Ancylobacter polymorphus: one gene and its partners. The protein of the gene in region 1 interacts with the protein of each later gene in a pairwise test. Links are inferred from orthologs where the notes say so. Each region holds a gene or a part of one and is shown in the gene's direction. Other genes may lie near its edges.

Region 1 (6,107 bases):
ACCGAACCGTCCATGGAAGTGGATATCCAGTGCGACCGTTCGCGCCCGGGCGAGATCCGCTTCGGCGAGGGCTCCGACTGGCTGGAGATTCTCGGCTGCGGCATGGTGCATCCGAATGTGCTGCGCAATTGCGGGCTCGACCCGGACGAGTATCAGGGCTTCGCCTGGGGCATGGGCATCGACCGCATCGCCATGCTGAAATACGGCATGCCGGACCTGCGCGCCTTCTTCGAGGCCGATGTCCGCTGGCTCGCCCATTATGGCTTCCGCCCGCTCGACTTCCCGACACTGGCGGGCGGGCTTTCGGCCTGATCCGTCTCCCGGATGGCGATTGGCCGATCCGGGACCGCCTTCCTCGCCTTAATCGTCCTAATACGATCCCGGCTCTGTGCTTCGCTCCGGCCGGGATGACGCCTGACAAAGGGCTTGTCCGATGAAATTCACCCTCTCCTGGCTGCGCGAGCATCTTTCCGGCGACTACGGGCTCGACGACGTGACCGGCGCGCTCAACCGCATCGGGCTGGAAGTGGAAGGCGTCGAGGACAAGGCGGCCAAGCTCAAGGGCTTCACCATCGCCTATGTGCTCTCCGCCGTTCAGCACCCGAACGCGGACAAGCTGCGGGTGTGCCTCGTCGACACCGGGACCGGCGACCCGGTGCAGGTGGTGTGCGGCGCGCCGAACGCCCGCACCGGTATGAAGAGCGTGTTCTCCCCGCCCGGCACCTATATTCCCGGCAAGGACATCACGCTCGGCATCGGCTCGATTCGCGGCGTGGAGAGCCGGGGCATGCTGTGCTCGGCCGCCGAGCTTCAGCTGTCGGAAGATCATGACGGCATCATCGACCTGCCCGATGACGCGCCGGTGGGCGCCACTTATGTCGATTGGATCGGCCTTGACGATCCCGTCATCGAAATCGCAGTGACGCCGAACCGGGCCGATGCGCTCGGCGTGCACGGCATCGCCCGCGATCTTGCCGCCGCCGGTCTCGGCCGGCTGGTGGAAGACGCGATCGCTCCGGTGAAGGGCACTTATCCCTGCCCGGTGTCCGTCACCATCACGGAGGACGCCCCGTGCCCGGCCTTCGCGCTGCGCCTCATTCGTGGCGTCAAGAACGGCCCGTCGCCGGAGTGGCTGCAGGCCAAGCTGCGGGCCATTGGGCTGAGGCCGATCAACGCTTTGGTCGATGTCACCAACCTGCTGACCTTCGACCAGAACCGGCCCCTGCATGTGTTCGACGCGAAGAAGGTGCACGGCAATCTGGTCGTGCGCCGCGCGCAGGCGGGTGAGAGCCTGCTCGCGCTCGACGGCAAGACCTATGCGCTCGACGCCACCATGTGCGTCATCGCCGACGACAAGGGCGTGGAATCGCTCGCCGGCGTGATGGGCGGCGAGGAGACGGGCTGCGACGCCGAAACCGTTGACGCTCTTGTCGAATCCGCGCTGTGGGAGCCGATCAACATCGCCCAGACCGGCCGCAGGCTGGGGCTGAATTCCGATGCGCGCTTCCGTTTCGAGCGCGGCATCGACCCCGCCTTCACCCTTCCTGGACTGGAACTGGCCACCCGGCTGATCCTCGATCTGTGCGGCGGCGAGGCTTCCGACATCGTGCTGGCGGGCGCGATTCCCGACACCACAAGGGTGATCGACTTCCCGCTGGAGCTGACCGAAAAACTGACCGGTCTGGTCGCCAGTGAGACCGAACAGACCGACACGCTCACGTCGCTCGGCTTCGCCGTGGAGGGCACCACCGGCACGGTGCGCGTCACCCCGCCGAGCTGGCGCGGGGACATCGAGGGCAAGGCCGATCTCGTCGAGGAAGTCATCCGCATCGTCGGTCTCGACCGCGTGCCCTCGCTGCCGTTCCCGCGCGACGAGACCGCGCGCAAGCCGGTGCTGACCACGCTGCAGCTTCGCACCCGCAAGGCCAAGCGCGCGCTTGCCGCGCGCGGGCTGGTGGAGGCCGTCACCTGGTCCTTCGTGCCGAAGCCGCAGGCGGAGCTGTTTGGCGGCGGGCAGCCGGCGCTCGCGCTCGCCAACCCGATCGCCGCCGACCTCTCGGATATGCGCCCCAGCCTGCTGCCAGGGCTGGTGCGTTCCGCGCAGGCCAATGCCGATCGCGGCTTCGGCGATGTCGCGCTGTTCGAGGTCGGGCAGGTGTTCAAGGGCGACCGCCCGCAGGACCAGTTCATCGCGGCGACCGGCATCCGCCGCGCAACGGCGAAGCCGACCGGCGCCGGGCGGCATTGGTCCGGCAAGGCGGCGGGCGTCGATGCGTTCGACGCCAAGGCGGACGCGCTGGCGCTGCTCGCCGCCTGCGGCGCGCCGGTGGCGAATCTACAAATCTCGACCGACGCGCCCGCCTGGTTCCATCCCGGCCGTTCCGGCAGCTTCCGGCTCGGACCGAATGTGATCGGCCATTTCGGCGAACTGCACCCGTCGGTGCTGGAGGCGCTGGATGCGGCGGGGCCGCTGGTCGGCTTCGAGGTGCTGCTCGAACGCATCCCCGAGCCCAAGGCCAAGGCGACGCGGGTGAAGCCGCTGCTGGAGCTGATCCCCTTCCAGCCGGTGGAGCGCGACTTCGCCTTCGTGGTGGCGCGGGGCGTCGCCGCCGGCGACATGGTGAAGGCGGCGGCCGGCGTCGACCGCAAGCTGATCACCGGCGTGAACGTGTTCGACCTCTATGAGGGGCCGGGCATCGACGCGGACAAGAAGTCGGTGGCGCTTTCCGTCACGCTGCAGCCGCGCGAGAAGACGCTGACCGATGCCGAGATCGATGCGGTCGCGGCGAAGATCGTCGCCGAAGTGGCGAAAAAGACGGGCGCCACGCTTCGGGGCTGACCTCCGTCGACCGCGAGGCTCAGGCCGGGCCGTCGCCGAACAGGCGTAGCGCCCGGCCGGCGGCTTCCTCGCCGGAGACCCAGGCGCCGGCCAGCGTGCCCCAGCCGGTTTCCGGCACATAGTCGCCGGCAAGGAAAATGCGGTTCTGCACCGTGTCGGTGAAGACCCGGCGCTGCGCCCCCTGGCCGGGCAAGGCCGGGCTCAGCGCGCCGCGGATCAGCGGGTCTTGCCCCCAGCGCGAGGCCACCACCTCGGAAACCGCCGTCTCCGCGCCGGGGAAGTTGGTGCGGAGCCAGCCCTGCGCCAGCGGCAGGGCGGCCTCCGCCCCCTTCTCGGCAATGGCGCGGGCCGGCGCGTCGCCGAAAGTGAGCACATGCAGCTCGCCGCCATTGATGCGGCCGCGCAGCAGCGCCGGCACGGTGGCGTTGGCCTTGGCCAGCACGGTTTCGTTCGGCTGCAGGCCGAGCGGATTGCCGGCAAGGCGGAACGCCACCTGTTCGAGATAACCGGCGGGAATCGCCCGTAGTGCCGTCACCAGCCGTGTCGGCAGCACCGGGTTGAAGCGGATCGCGCCCGCGGCCAGCACGGGGGCCGGCACGGCGAGCACGATGGCGCGGGCGCGGATCGGCATGCGCTGCCCGCGCACGCTCACGCTGTGGAAGCGCCCGCCATTGGTGATGAGCGTGACCGGCGCGTCCCTCTGCACATTCACCCAGGCGCCGAGCGCTTCCATCAACGCGCCGACACCGAAAGGGCTCGTCGTGTCGTCCGGCCGGGCGTCCCGGCGGGCGAGATCGAGCGCGGAGAGGGCGGCGAGAGTGCGCCCGCAGCTCAGGGGGCCAAGAAACTGCGCCACCGTGGCGGCCCACGGTCCGCCGGAGCCGGGTGTGCCCTTGGCCGGCGGCGGGGCGTTTGCGAGGGCTTGCGCCGCCGCCATATCCTTGCCGCCCTCGATGGCCGCGAGCATGTCCCGCCGCGACGCGCCCAATGTGGCGGTGAAGGCGTCATAGGCGCTTTCGCGCACCTCGCGCCCTTCCGCGAACAGGCGCCGTCCCGAGGGGAGGGGAACGAGCGTCTGCCCGGCCGCCAGCGCGGCGGCACCCAGCGTGCCGTCGCCGCCGGCGAAACAGCCGGCGCCGAGATCGACCTTGAGCCCGAAGGCGCTCTCCGTGCGGGCCCGCCCGCCCAGACGCGGCCCGGCCTCCAGCAGCACATAGGAGCGCTTGGCTTCGGCGACCCGGCGGGCGGCGGCGATGCCGGCCGCGCCGCCGCCGATGATGACGACATCGACATCGCTGGCCCCGGCCTGGGCGAGGGCCGAAGTCGGCAGCAGCGCGGCCGAGGCGGCAGCGAGGAAGTGGCGGCGGTTCAGCGTGCCGGGGAGGCGCGTTCGGATCATAAGGCGGGTACTCATGCAATGAGGCGGGCAGGCTAGCATGCCCGGCCGGGCGGGCGAAGGCGCCAGCCGCCATGGCTACCGCGAGGAGGGGAGACGCCGGCTAAAGGCTTGCGCTGAATCATGTTTTGTTCGTGGAGAACGAATCGGGACTCGCAGGCGCGTGGCGCGAATCAAGCCCGAACGTGCCCGCGCCGCTGGCGATCGGACCGGCGCGGCTTGAGCGGCGGGGCCGGGCGCCCTACCTAGGGGCGGTTGCCAGAGGGGGAACTCGATGCTGCGGGACGCGATCACGGCCTTCGCCCAGACCTTTTCGCCGGAGTATCGCCGCGTGCTGCTGCGCTCGGTCGGCCTCGCCATCGGGCTCTTGATCGCGCTCGGCGTCGGGGCGCATTACGCGCTGACCTATTTCGTCGCGCTGGACCTGCGCTGGGCGGAGATCACCATCGATATTCTCGCCGCCTTCGGCATCTTCATCGGCGCGATTTTCCTGGTGCCGCCGGTGACTTCGCTCGTCGCCGGCCTGTTTCTCGACGATGTCGCCGCGCAGGTGGAGCGCAGCGATTTCCCGCTGGAGCCGGAGGGGCAGGCGCTGCCGATTGCCCGTTCGCTCTGGCTCACCGTGAAATTCTTCGGCGTCATGCTGGCGGTGAACCTGGTGGCGCTGCTGCTCCTGCTCGTGCCGGGGGTGAACCTCGTCGTGTTCTATGTCGCCAATGGCTATCTGCTCGGCCGGGAATATTTCCAGCTCGCGGCCATGCGCTACCGCAGCGAGGACGAGGTGGCGCTGCTGCGCCGCCACCACGCGGGGGCCATCTTCCTCGGCGGGCTGGTGATCGCCGCCGTGGTGTCGGTGCCGATCCTCAACCTCATCACCCCTGTGTTCGCCACCATCTTCATGGTGCGGCTGCACAGGCGGCTGTCGCGGGCCGGGTAAAGCTCAGGCCGGCGTCTTTTCCGGCCAGCGGCACAGGTCGGCGATCAGGCAACGCGGGCAGTCCGGCTTCAGCGCCTTGCAGACATAGCGCCCGTGCAGGATCAGCCAGTGATGGGCGTGCAGCTTGAAGCGGTTGGGAATGATGCGCTCCAGCCCCAGCTCCACCTCCAGCGGCGTCTTGCCCGGCGCCAGCCCGGTGCGGTTGGCGATGCGGAACAGATGCGTGTCGACGGCGATGGTTGGCAGGCCAAAGGCGATGTTGAGCACCACATTGGCCGTCTTGCGGCCGACGCCGGGCAGGGTTTCCAGCACCTCCCGATCGGCCGGCACCTGCCCGCCATGCTCAGCGAGGAGGCGGCGGGAGAGTTCGACCACATTCTTCGCCTTGCCGCGATAAAGGCCGAGCGTGCGGATGTGCTGCGCTACCCCCTCCTCGCCCAGCGCCACCATCGCCGCCGGGGTGGGGGCGGCCTTGAACAGGCCGCGTGTCGCCTTGTTGACGCCGGCATCGGTGGCCTGGGCCGAGAGCACCACCGCCACCAGCAAAGTGAAGGGGTCGTGATGCTCCAATTCGCCTTCGGGATGCGGGTTGGCGGCCTCGAAGCGGGTGAAGGCGGTGACGATCTCCGCGTCGCTCCACGGCCGGAAGGCGCCACCGATGGCGGCGGCCGCCGCATTGGCCACGGCCCGCCGGCGGGCGGGGCGGGTGGCGGACTGCTGTTCCAGCGCGGCCAGAGCGGCCTTGGTTTTAGCGGTGAGGCGTGAGGCCTTGGCGCCGCGCGCCGGGGCGGGCGCGGCAGGGCTGGGCTTCGCCGGCGCCTGCTTGCGCGGGCGCGCGCTGGGTCGCACCGAATCCTTGTCCTCATCCGCCATTTTCGACCTATAATGCGGGCCCATGAGCGCTGCCAATACCGCCTTTCCGAAAGAGGGCGCCG
Region 2 (6,038 bases), 2.7 Mb from region 1 along the record:
ATATTCGGTGACGTAGCTCTGGCCCTGCGGCTGGTCGAGCCCCGCCACTTCCATATGCCCGCCGCCTTGGCCGGGATAGTCGATACTCGCCCCGCGTGGCCGGTCGAACGTGTTGAGGATATGGGCGAGCGTGCGCACCGCGAGGTCCGGCGTCGCCGCCTTTTCGGTGAACTCGGCATAATAGGCGGCCCGGACGAACCGCCCAACCGAGGTGTTGGAGGAAGGAAGGCCCGCCGTGGCGATGCCGGAATCCGGCTGCACCGCCTTGTAAGCGCCAAAGCGCCCCGCCGACTTATCGACATTGGAGAGGAAGCTGTAATTGTCGAGATTGGTGAGGTGCCAGTCGAAACGCGGCCCGTTGGTCATCACCCCCACGGGGTTGTCATAGAGCTTCATCTCGCCGCGGTCGAACTCGATCACCAACGCCGCGCCGGTCGCGTCGTGCACCACATAATGGAAGGGGGATTCCACCCCGCCGAGGATCGCCAGCGGCACCAGCAGGATCGGCTGCGCCGCCACCGCTTCCTTCACCTGCGCCACCGTCGCGAACTGGCCGAGGCACCAGCTGCCGAGATCGGAGGCGGAGAGCACGGCCTGCGTCATCTCCACGCCGCGCTGCTTGCCGCCGGCGGTGGGGTAGGACAGCAGGCTGAAGGTCAGCCCCTGGTCGTTCAGCCCTTCCAGCACCTTGAGATCGGCAAGGCCGATGGGCGCCTCGGCGGTGGGGACGCGCCCCGGCATGGTGACCGCGAGCATGGCGTGGCGCGCCCGGTACTCCACCGGCGCGTGACCGTCCACCTGCGAGCTTGTAGCGAAACCGGCGGGGAAATACGCCATCTGGTAGGGCAGATCGAGCGTGAGTTCGAGCGTGCGGCCGAAATAGGCCCTGCCGTCCGCGTCGCGATAGCCGAGCGATGTGCACATAAGGTGCGTCCTCCGGTTCGGGCGAGGGGCGGCGCCCCGCCGCGTCTCTCCTGTCGCGCCGCCGACGGGCGGCGGGTCTGTTGCGGCGCGGCGGGTATTCAGCCGCCCCCCCGGTTGGTGGCATGATTCAGCCGGTGGCGAAAGCCCGCGCGGCGCCCGCCGCGTCGCGACAACCGAAATTTGCCCTAGCGGCAAGGGCTTGCTACCCCTTTACCCGACGTCTCCGACTCGGGGGCTCTGCCGGAGAGCGACGTTGGCCTTTTGGTGTTCCGCCACAGCTGCTGCGGGCCGGTTTTTGCCCCGCCGCCAGGCTGGTGCGCTGCTGCGCGCCGGGGCCGTGAGCTTTGCTAGCCTGCCCCTCGCCGGTTGCCTCTCGGCGGGCGCGCCGGCCATCCCGCTGTTCGGCGCCTATTTCCCGTCCTGGCTGCTCTGCGCCTTCATCGGCATTCTCGGCGCGGTTCTGGTGCGGCTGGTCTTCATCCGCGCCGGCATCGACGACGCGCTGCCCATCCGCCTGCCGGTCTATATCTGCATCGCCGCCGCCATCGGCTTTGCCGTCTCGCTTCTCGGCTTCGGGCGCTAGACGGTGGAGGAGCACACGCACCCCGCCCCCCGCCGCAGCCTCGGCGTGCTGGTGAGCCTTCTTGCCCTCGCCGGGGCGGTTCTGCTCGGCTGGCACTATCTGCGCGATGCCGAGATGAACCCGCTGTCGCAGGACGCGGAGCTGACGGCGGATGTCACCGCCATCGCCGCCTCCGTGCCCGGCCGCATCGCCACCATCGCGGTGCGCGAGAACCAGGCGGTGGCCAAGGGCGAGCTTCTGTTCGCGCTCGACCCCGCCACCTATGAATTGCAGGTGGCGCAGGCGCGGGCCGACCTCGCCCTCGCCGAGGCGGGGCTGGCTGACAAGCAGCGCGCGGTGACCGCCGAGCGCGCCAATGCGGTGATCGCGCAGGAACAGGTGACGCGGGCGCGGCAGAATCTCGCCCTCGCCACCCAGACCCTCGCCCGGCTGGAGGCACTGCGGCCCAAGGGTTATGTCAGCGCCCAGCAGGTGGACGACGCCGCCACTGCCAAGCGCGACGCCGAGGTGAGCCTGAAACAGGCGCTGCAACAGGAAGCGGCGGCCCTCGCGCTGGTCAGCGACACGGCGGCGGCGGTGGCGCTGGTGGAAGCCCGGCGCGCGGCCCTGGCCATCGCCGAGCGCGCTCTGACCGACACCAAGGTCGTCGCCCCGTTCGATGGCAAGGTGGTGGGGCTGGAGACGGCGGTGGGCGAATATGTGCTGCCGGGCCAGTCGGTCTTCGTGCTGATCGACACCGGCGCCTGGTACGCCTCCGCCGCCTTTGTCGAGACCGAGCTGGCCGGCATACGCGTCGGCAATTGCGCCACGGTCTACACCCTCGCCAACCGCGCGGTGAAGATGCGCGGCCGGGTGGAGGGTATTGGCTGGGGCGTGCAGTCGACCGAGCAGATCACTCTGCCGCGCAAGATGCCGATCGTGCCCAAGAGCCTCGACTGGGTGCGGGTGGCGCAGCGTTTCCCGGTGCGCATCCGCCTGCTCGACCCTGCCGCCGATCTCATGCGCATCGGCGCCTCCGCCACCGCGACCGTGCACCATGACACGGACTGCTGAAGCGCCCGGCGGCGGTCTGCTGCGCGAGGTCTGGGCCGACCTCCAGCCGACGCCCGGCCGCTTCGCCATGACCTGGCGGATCGCACTGCTCTGTGCGCTCGTCTGCGGCACGGCGATGCTGTACAAGGTGCCCGAGGCGGCGATCAGCTGCTACCTCATCATTTTCCTCACCAAGCCCAACGGGGCGGAAAATGTCGGGCAGGCGCTCGGTCTCATCGTCCTCGTAAGCCTCATCGTCCTCCTCATCGCACCGATCATCCAGTGGACGGCGGAGCTGCCGCTGCTGCGGATCGTGGTCATCGCCGCCACCTCCTTCGCCTTTCTCTACCTCAGCTCAGCGTCCCAATTGGGCGAGATCGGCGCCATCATCGCCCTCGTCATCGCCTTCGTGCTGACCCTGGTCGACCAGGTGCCGGCCGGGGAAATCGTCACGCGCGGCCTGCTCTATGCCTGGCAGATGGCGGTTATGCCCATGGTATTGCTGGCGCTTTTCTCCTTGGTGCTCGGCACGTCGCCGCATCGCCTGCTGCGCCAGACGCTGGTGGAACGGCTTGAGGCGGCGGCGCAGGCTCTCGCCGGCCAGGGGCGGCGGGCGCTCAATGCGGCGCTGGCGGAGGGGCTGGAGGCCGACGCCAAGCAAATCATGCTGGCGCGCCTGTTCCACACCGCGCCGACGCGCGCCCTCGACCGACTTTCTGCTTCCGCTGCAACGACTTATCGCCTGTTGCTGGCGGTGGCCGCGCTGCCGCCCGGCACCGTGGAGAGCGGGCTGGCGCAGCGTTGTCGCGCGGCAGCCGAGGCGCTCCGCGCCGGTCGCCGGCCCGATCCGGACGCCGCCGCCAGCGAGGGCGAGGGGCCGCGCGCCGCCATCGCACAGGCACTGGACGACCTCGGAAAAGACAAGGATGTCAAGGGGTTGGTTGCCTCAAAGCCGCCCTTTCTCGCACCCGATGCCTTCACCAATAGCGACCATCAACGCTACGCGCTGAAGACCACCGCGGCGGCGATCGCCTGCTATCTCATCTATTCGCTGATCGACTGGCAGGGCATCCACACCGCTATGGTCACCTGCTACGTCGCCGCCCTCGGCACGACCGGCGAGACGGTGCACAAGCTGGCGCTCCGCATCGCCGGCTGCCTTGTCGGCGCAGCTTTGGGGCTCGCGTCGATCCTGTATATTATCCCGCATCTTCAATCGGTTGGCGGGTTGATGGGGCTGGTGTTCGCCGGCGTTCTGGTCGCCGCCTGGGTGTCGTCGGGCAGCGAGCGCATCTCCTATGGCGGCGTGCAGATTGGCCTCGCCTTCCTTCTCACCATCCTCAACGGCTTCGGTCCCAGCACCGACATGGACGCCGCCCGCGACCGCGTCGTCGGAATTTTGCTAGGCAATCTCGTGGTTTATCTCGTCTTCACGCAGATATGGCCGAAAAGCGCGGTGGTCGATGTGCGCGAAAGGCTCGCCCGGGCGCTGGCCGCACTGGCGCGGCTGGCGACGCTCGATCCCGTCGCCCGCCGCCAGGCGGTGGCGGAGGCGGCGACCGTGGAGACCGAACTCGCCAAGTCGCGGGAAGTGCTGGCGCTTTTGCCCTTCGAGCCGGCACGCCTGCGCCCGTCCGCGACCACCGAACGGCGTCTTCACCGGCTGGCGGAGGAGGCCGGCGCGGTGCTGCCGGCGCTGATCTTCGCCCCTGACGTGCCGACCGACACCGCGCAGCGCTTTGCCGAGGCGGCGGAACGGCTCGGCCGGCAAGAGGCCGGGCAGGGGGAGCCCGTCGCCAAGCCTGCCGAGCCCGCGGACGCGCTCGCCCATCGGGCCGAACGCATTGCCACACTGGCGGCGGGGTAGGGCATGGCCGCGCATCGTCTTCGCCACCACGCATTGCTGCCCTTAGTCGTTGTTGTAGCGGGCCTTTTTCTTGCGGGCTGCGCGACGAGCGCTCTGAAAACGGCGCCCCAGGACCCCGCGCAGCCCTGGACGCCGGAGGGCGCCGCTGCTTCCACTGGCGCGAGCGGTGCGGCGGAAGCGTCGGCCAAGGTGTTCAGCGTCCCGGCCGAGCCGGACGTCGCCCAGATGCAGCCTACCCCGGGCATCGATCCGCGCCGCGCCTATGGGCTGCCCGAACTTATCGACATCGCCCAGATGCAGAATCCGCAGACCCGCATCGCCTGGCAGCAGGCGCGGCAGGCGGCGTTGAGTACGGGCATGGTGGAAGCCACCTATCTGCCCTTCATCTCGGCCAATGTCATCGGCGGCTGGCAGGACGTGTCGTCGACGCTGCCGGTCACGGTGGGCAGCGTGAACCAGGTGTCGAGCCGGGTTGAGGGCGTGTCGCCGCAGGTGGCGCTGCAATGGCTTGTATTCGATTTCGGCCAGCGCGACGCGTTGCATAAGGCCGCCCGCCACAACGCGACCGCCGCTAATATCCTGTTCAACGGCACGCATCAGAAGATCATCCACGATGTGACGCGCGCCTATTTCCTCTATGGCGCGGCGCGCAGCCGCGTACGGATTGCCGAGCAGAATGCGGCCAATGCCCGCAAGATCTCGGCGGCGGCGCAGGCGCGGAACGATCAGGGGCGCGGCACGACGGTGGAGGTGGCGCAAGGACGGCAGCTGGTGGCGCAGGCGCAGTTCGGCCTCGTGCAGGCGCAAGGCGCTGAGCGCGATGCCTACCAACTGCTGATGGGCGCGATGGGCGTGTCCCCGCTCACCCGCATCACCGTCCGCGAACCCGGCCGGCGGGCGCTGCCAGCCTCGGTGGGGACGCCGACGGAAGAGATGATCAAGGCAGCGCTCGCCCGCCGACCGGATGTGCTGGCGTCGTTCTCCGCGATGAAGGCGACCCGCTCCGCCCTCGGTGCCGCGGAGGCGGAGTTCATGCCCAAAGTGTTCCTCGGCGCGGTCGCAGCGGGTGGAGGGGCGAGCTTCAGCGCCACCGGCCTGCCGACCATCGGCCAGCAGGCCTCGACCACCGGCGTGCTGCTGGGGGTGACGATGCCGCTCTACGATGGCGGGCTACGGGCAGCGCAGCTGAAGAAGGCGGAAGCATTGGCCTCCACCAGCGAGGCGACGTTCGAGGCGACCCGCGACGCGGCCGCCCGCGAGATCGTCATCGCCGCCGATACGCTGCGCTCGGCGCTGGCCTCCTACCGTGCGGCAACGGCGCTCGCCGAAGCTGCGGCGGTAACGTATGACGCGGCGCTCGGCGCCTATGAGAGCGGCGTCGGCGATATCACCGCCGCCACCACCGCCGAAAGCGGGCTGCTCACCGCCCGGCTGGCGCAGTCCGACGCCCATGCGGCCTCACTGGTCGCTGCGGGCAATCTCGCCTTCGTGCTCGGCGCGATGGCCTCGCGCGAGGTGCCCGCCGCACTCGACGCCCGCTGAGGCACCGAAAGGGAGGCGTCGGCTAAGGCGGCGCCACTCGCTTGCCTTCGGCGCCCCCATGTCGCTTACTCCAGCGGCTTCACCAGCCCG
Region 3 (5,921 bases), 2.8 Mb from region 1 along the record:
TAGGCCAGAAGCTGACCATTCCGGGCGCGTCCGGCGGGGCGGTGATCGCCGCCGCGCCGAAGCCCGCCGCCACGCCGGCGGCGCCGAAGCCGACCCCCGTCGTCGCCACCGCGCCGGCGACCCCGGCCGCCACTCCCGCGCCGGTCGCCCAGGCTGCGGCGCCGAAGCCGCAGACCATCGCCGCCGTCAAGCCTTCCGAGACTCCGGACGAAATCCGCACCGCCGCTGCGGGCCCGCAGTTCCGCTGGCCGGTGCGCGGGCGCGTCATCTCCGGCTTCGGGCCGAAGCCGGGCGGCCAGCAGAATGAGGGCATAAACATCTCGGTGCCGGAAGGCACGGCGGTGAAGGCCGCCGAGGATGGCGTCGTCGCCTATGCCGGCAGCGAGCTTAAGGGCTATGGCAATCTCGTCCTCATCAAGCACGCCGATGGCTGGGTGACCGCCTATGCCAATAACAGCGCGCTTGAGGTGAAGAAGGGCGACACGGTCAAGCGCGGCCAGGTGATCGCCAAGGCCGGCCAGACCGGCAACGTCTCCTCGCCGCAGCTGCATTTCGAAATCCGCAAGGGCTCGCAGCCGGTCGACCCGTCTCAGTACCTCGCCGGCCTCTGAGCCGCCGCCCTTTCTCGTCCATAAAAACATCAATGGCGGAGCCGCAGCGCTCCGCCATTCGTTTCCGGCGCGACGTTTGGACCTTGGCGCCGGTCAGCGCGGGGCGGCCGGCGGTTCTGTCAGGGCCACGCCCAGCCGCCCCGCGACATCCTGCACATATTGCCACGCCGTCCGCCCCGAACGCGCCCCGCGCGTGGTGGACCATTCCAGCGCCTCCTGCCGCAGAACCTCGGGCGCGATGGGAATCGCGAAATGCGCGACATAGCTGTCGATCATCGCGAGATAATCGTCCTGGCTGCATTTGTGGAAGCCGAGCCAAAGGCCGAAACGGTCGGAGAGCGAAACCTTTTCCTCCACCGCCTCGCCCGGATTGATCGCGGTCGAACGCTCATTCTCCACCATCTCGCGCGCCAGTATGTGGCGGCGGTTTGAGGTGGCGTAGAAGATCACATTCTCCGGCCGCCCTTCGATGCCGCCTTCCAGCACCGCCTTCAGGGACTTGTAGGAGGTGTCGTCGGCGTCGAAGGACAGGTCATCGCAGAAGATGACGAATCGGAACGGCGCCGGCCGCACCAGGCTCATCAGCGCGGGCAGGGTCTCGATATCCTCGCGGTGAATTTCCACCAGCTTGAGCGGCGGCTTGCCCTCGCGGGCCATCTCGGCATTCACAGAGGCGTGGGCGGCCTTCACCAGCGAACTCTTGCCCATGCCGCGCGCGCCCCACAGCAGCGCATTGTTGGCCGGCAGGTCCCGGGCGAAGCGCAGCGTGTTGTCGAGCAGCAGGTCGCGGGTGCGCTCGATGCCCTTGAGCAGGTCCATCTCGACCCGGCTGACACGCGGCACGGCCTCAAGCCGGCGTTCATCGGCGTGCCAGATGAAGGCGTCGGCCGCGGTGAAATCCGCCGTCGCCGGCCGGGCCGGGGCGATGCGTTCGAGCGCCTCGGCGATGCGGGTGAGAACGGCGCCGAGATCAGCGGGTGTGTGCGTCATGGTGAGGCTCCTCCGCGTGGGGGAATAGTCCGTGCGGAGGCGGGCGACAAGAAGAACCGTAACGCCGGGTACGCTTTGCCCACCCGATGCCGCGCACAGTGCGGTGAGGGCGTTTGCAATCGCCGGGCGCCTCAGTATAGTCCGCGCCGCTTCGCCGGGCCTTTCGCCCGCCTTCGATCGACGGACAAGGAACCGACATGTTGATTACGCCCGCCTATGCGCAGGCCGCCCCCGCCGCCGGCGGTACCGACATGCTGATGTCGCTGCTGCCCTTCGTGCTGATTTTCGTGATCATGTACTTCCTGATTCTGCGTCCGCAGCAGAAGAAGGTGAAGGCGCATCAGGAAATGGTGAAGAGCATCCGTCGCGGCGACACGGTCGTCACTTCGGGCGGTCTCATCGGCAAGGTGGCCCGGGTGATCGACGACAGCGAGATCGAGCTGCAGCTTTCCGAAGGCGTGAAGATCCGCCAGCTGCGTGGCATGATCTCCGAGGTTCGCGCCAAGGGCGAGCCGGCCAAGGAAGACACCGAGTCCTGAGCGCTGACCTCTTGCGGCCGTAGCCGTTCGCGCGGCCGGAAGGAACCCCATGCTTTACTTCTCGAAATGGAAGGCGTTCGCGATCCTGGCGGTCTCGGCCATCATCTGCCTGATGGCCGTGCCGAGCCTGTTGTCGCCATCCGCCTATGACAGCCTGCCGCACGTCCTCCAGCGCAAGATCGTGCTGGGCCTCGACCTTCAGGGTGGGTCCTACATTGTCCTGCAGGTCGACGCCCAGTCCGTGCGCAAGATCCGCCTTGAGCATCTGCGCGATGACGCGCGTCGCGTGCTTCGCGATGCCAAGATCGGCTATACCGGCCTCGCCATTCAGGGCGACGCGGTGCAGGTCCGCATCCGCGACGGGCAGGATGTCGACGCGGCGCTGACCCAGCTGCGGGCCCTTGCCCAGCCGCTGGGCGGCGCGATGTCGACCAGTGGCCAGCTCGACACCGATGTCTCGCGCGATGGCAACACCATCTCGCTCTCGCCCACGTCGGCCGGCATCCAGTCGCGCACCATCCAGGCGGTGTCGCAGTCCATCGAGATCATCCGCAAGCGTATCGACCAGCTCGGCACCACCGAGCCGTCGATCCAGCGCCAGGGTGCCGACCGCATCCAGGTGCAGGTGCCCGGCCTGCAGGACCCGTCGCGCCTCAAGGCGCTGCTGGGCCAGACGGCGCAGCTGAGCTTCCGCCTCGTCGACAACACGATGAGCGCGCAGCAGGCGCTGCAGGGGCGCCCGCCGGCGGGCACCGACGTGCTCTATTCCCAGGACAATCCCCCGGTTCCCTATCTGATCGAGCAGCGCGTCCTCGTCGCCGGCGAGGACCTCACCGACGCGCAGCCGAGCTTCGACCCGACGACGCGCGAGCCGGTGGTGACCTTCCGCTTCAACACCAACGGCGCCCGCCGCTTTGCCGAGGCGACGCAGGCCAATGTCGGCCGGCCCTTCGCCATCATTCTCGACAACCACGTGATCTCCGCGCCGGTCATCCGCGAGCCGATCATGGGGGGCTCGGGTCAGATCAGCGGCAATTTCACCGTGCAGCAGGCGAACGATCTCGCCATCCTGCTGCGGGCCGGCGCGCTGCCGGTGCCGCTGCAGGTGGTGGAAGAGCGCACCGTCGGCCCCGGCCTCGGCGCGGATTCGATCCGGGCTGGCCTCATCGCCTCCATTGTCGGCGCGACCCTGGTGGCGCTGTTCATGGTCGCGACCTATGGCCTGTTCGGCGTCATCGCCAACATCGCGGTCGCGATCAATGTCGGCATGATCTTCGGCGTGCTGGCCATGCTGGGGGCGACGCTGACCCTGCCCGGCATTGCCGGCGTGGTGCTCACCGTCGGCATCGCGGTCGACTCCAACGTGCTGATCTATGAGCGCATCCGCGAGGAGGCGAGGGCGGGACGCTCGGCGATCTCCGCCATCGACGCCGGCTTCTCGCGCGCGCTGGCGACGATCCTCGACTCGAACATCACCACCTTCATCGCGGCGGCGGTGCTGTTCTATGTCGGTTCCGGCCCGGTGCGCGGCTTCGCCATCACCTTCGGCATCGGCATCATCACCACCGTGTTCACCGCCTTCACGCTGACCCGCCTTATGGTGGCGCTGTGGGTGCGCTGGCAGCGCCCCCAGCGCGTGCCGATCTGAGAAAGGCGAGCTTCCATGCGTCTGCTCCGCATCGTTCCGGACGACACGAATTTCGACTTCATCCGCTTCCGGCGGATCAGCTTCCCGATCTCGGCCCTGCTGTCGATCGTGGCGCTGGTGGCGTTCTTCACGCTCGGCCTCAATTTCGGCATCGACTTCAAGGGCGGCACGCTGCTTGAGGTGCGCTACGCCAACAACACGCTGAACATCTCCGATGTCCGCTCCCGCCTCGAGTCGCTCGACCTTGGTGAAGTGCAGATCCAGGAGATCGGCAATGACGGCGAGGTGCTGATCCGCGTCGCCCAGCAGCCGGGCGGCGAGCAGGCGCAGCAGGCCGTGGTCGGCAAGGTGCGCGCGGCGCTCGGCGACGGCGTCGAGTATCGCCGCGTCGAGGTGGTCGGCCCGCGCGTCTCGCAGGAATTGCTGAGCTACGGCATCGTCGGACTGATGATGGCGGTGTTCTGCATCCTGGTTTACCTGTGGTTCCGCTTCGAGTGGCAGTTCGCCCTCGGCGCCTCGATCGCCAACTTCCACGACATCGTGCTCACCATCGGGTTCATGGCGATCTTCCAGATCGACTTCGACCTGACCAGTGTGGCTGCGCTGCTGACCATTCTCGGCTACTCGCTGAACGACACGATCGTCATCTATGACCGCATCCGCGAAATGCTGCGGCGCTACAAGAAGATGCCGACCGAGGAACTGCTGAACGCCTCGATCAACTCCACCCTGTCGCGCTCGGTCATCACCCATGTCACGGTGACGCTGGCGCTGCTGGCGCTGGTGCTGTTTGGCGGGCGGGCGATCCATTCCTTCTCGGTCACGATGATGTTCGGCGTGGTGCTGGTCGGCACCTACACCTCCATCTTCATCGCCTCGCCGCTGCTCATCTATCTCGGGGTTTCCACGCGGGCGATGGCGGAAAAGGCGGAGAAGGAAGCCAAGAGCGCCAACACCAAGGCGGAACGCCTCGCGCCGTGAGCGCGGGCGTCCCCATGCGGAAGGCCGGCTGATGGCGACGCCCGACGCCCATCTCCCGTATCAGGTGCCGATCGACGGCTATGCGCGCGGCGCGTTCCACTTCGCGGGCATGGCCTCGGCCGGCTCCATCCTCGCGCTGCCCTCCGGCATCCATGCCTGGTCACCGCTGGAGCCGCGCGAGATTGATGAAGCCGCCCTCGCGCGGGTCTTCGCCGAGGCGGGCAGCTTCCAATTGCTGCTGATCGGCACCGGCGTCGACCCCTGGCCGCTGCCCGAGGCGCTGCGCTGGCGGCTGCGAGATGCCGGGCTCTCGGTCGATACCCTCCCTACACGGTCGGCCGCCTCGACCTATAATGTGCTTCTGGCGGAAGGCCGCCCGGTCGCCGCCGCGCTGCTCGCGCTGCCCTGAGGCGCGGCCGCCTCACGCCAACCCTTCCGGACCCATCACATGAGCCGTCCGAGCCTGACCACGCCGACGGAGTATTGCGCGGCGCTGGTGCGCGACCTCGACCGCGACCGCTACGTCGCCGACCTGTTCGCCCCGGCCGAGCGGCGCGGTGCGCTGTTCGCGCTACATGCCTTCAACGCCGAAGTGGCGCGGGTGCGCGAGGCGATCACCAACCCGCTCGCCGGCGAGGTGCGGCTGCAATGGTGGCGCGAGGCGCTGGCGGGGAACGGGCAGGGCGATGTCCGCGCCAATCCGGTGGCGGCGGCGCTGCTGGAAGCCATCGACACCCACCGCCTGCCGCGCGCCAGCTTCGAGGCGCTGCTGGAGGCGCGGCAGTTCGATCTCTATGACGACGCCATGCCGACGGTGAACGATCTCGAAGGCTATGCCGGGGAGACTTCTTCGGCGCTGATCCGCCTCGCCACGCTGGTGCTGGCGCCGGAGGCGGGCGCCGCCTCGGCGGAAGCGGCCGGCCATGCCGGCGTCGCCTATGCGGTCACCGGGCTATTGCGGGCGTTCCCGGTGCATGCCCGGCGCGGCCAGTGCTACCTGCCACTCGATCTTCTCGCCGCCCACGGGCTGACGCGTGAGGACGCGGTGTCGGGGGTGGCCAGTCCCGCGCTTGGCGAGGTGCTTGCCGCGCTGCGGGCGCTGGCGCGCCGGCATCATCAGGCGGCGATGACGGCGCTCGCCGGCGTTTCGGC

Evidence for each region.
Region 2: the proteins of pheT (region 1) and K9D25_RS14335 interact in binary tests that used the Escherichia coli proteins (3 or more experiments, as listed by UniProt). The link is inferred for Ancylobacter polymorphus from one-to-one orthologs.
Region 3: the proteins of pheT (region 1) and secD interact in binary tests that used the Escherichia coli proteins (3 or more experiments, as listed by UniProt). The link is inferred for Ancylobacter polymorphus from one-to-one orthologs.

What each region holds. Positions count from the first base shown.
Region 1 is NZ_CP083239.1:343,539-349,645, reverse strand. What follows is about bases 69-3,136. They hold pheT (phenylalanine--tRNA ligase subunit beta), read left to right. Parts: upstream 69-433; coding sequence 434-2,839; downstream 2,840-3,136. Other genes in these bases: K9D25_RS01555 (flavin monoamine oxidase family protein), read right to left, coding at 2,859-3,136; pheS (phenylalanine--tRNA ligase subunit alpha), read left to right, coding at 69-312. In the rest of the region: more of pheS, read left to right, coding at 1-68; more of K9D25_RS01555, read right to left, coding at 3,137-4,238; K9D25_RS01550 (sulfate transporter family protein), read left to right, coding at 4,510-5,172; nth (endonuclease III), read right to left, coding at 5,176-6,069; K9D25_RS01540 (DUF2244 domain-containing protein), read left to right, coding at 6,068-6,107.
Region 2 is NZ_CP083239.1:3,038,652-3,044,689, forward strand. What follows is about bases 1,976-4,974. They hold K9D25_RS14335 (FUSC family protein), read left to right. Parts: upstream 1,976-2,543; coding sequence 2,544-4,406; downstream 4,407-4,974. Other genes in these bases: mdtN (multidrug transporter subunit MdtN), read left to right, coding at 1,976-2,560; K9D25_RS14340 (TolC family protein), read left to right, coding at 4,632-4,974. Outside these bases: K9D25_RS14320 (linear amide C-N hydrolase), read right to left, coding at 1-924; K9D25_RS14325 (YtcA family lipoprotein), read left to right, coding at 1,262-1,507; more of mdtN, read left to right, coding at 1,511-1,975; more of K9D25_RS14340, read left to right, coding at 4,975-5,948. UniProt on the Escherichia coli protein: Could be involved in resistance to puromycin, acriflavine and tetraphenylarsonium chloride.
Region 3 is NZ_CP083239.1:3,133,703-3,139,623, forward strand. Bases 1,607-4,488 are described here. They hold secD (protein translocase subunit SecD), read left to right. Parts: upstream 1,607-2,189; coding sequence 2,190-3,788; downstream 3,789-4,488. Other genes in these bases: yajC (preprotein translocase subunit YajC), read left to right, coding at 1,799-2,140; secF (protein translocase subunit SecF), read left to right, coding at 3,804-4,488. Outside these bases: K9D25_RS24950 (M23 family metallopeptidase), read left to right, coding at 1-611; K9D25_RS14790 (ATP-binding protein), read right to left, coding at 705-1,601; more of secF, read left to right, coding at 4,489-4,769; K9D25_RS14810 (Mth938-like domain-containing protein), read left to right, coding at 4,801-5,178; K9D25_RS14815 (phytoene/squalene synthase family protein), read left to right, coding at 5,218-5,921. UniProt on the Escherichia coli protein: Part of the Sec protein translocase complex. Interacts with the SecYEG preprotein conducting channel. SecDF uses the proton motive force (PMF) to complete protein translocation after the ATP-dependent function of SecA.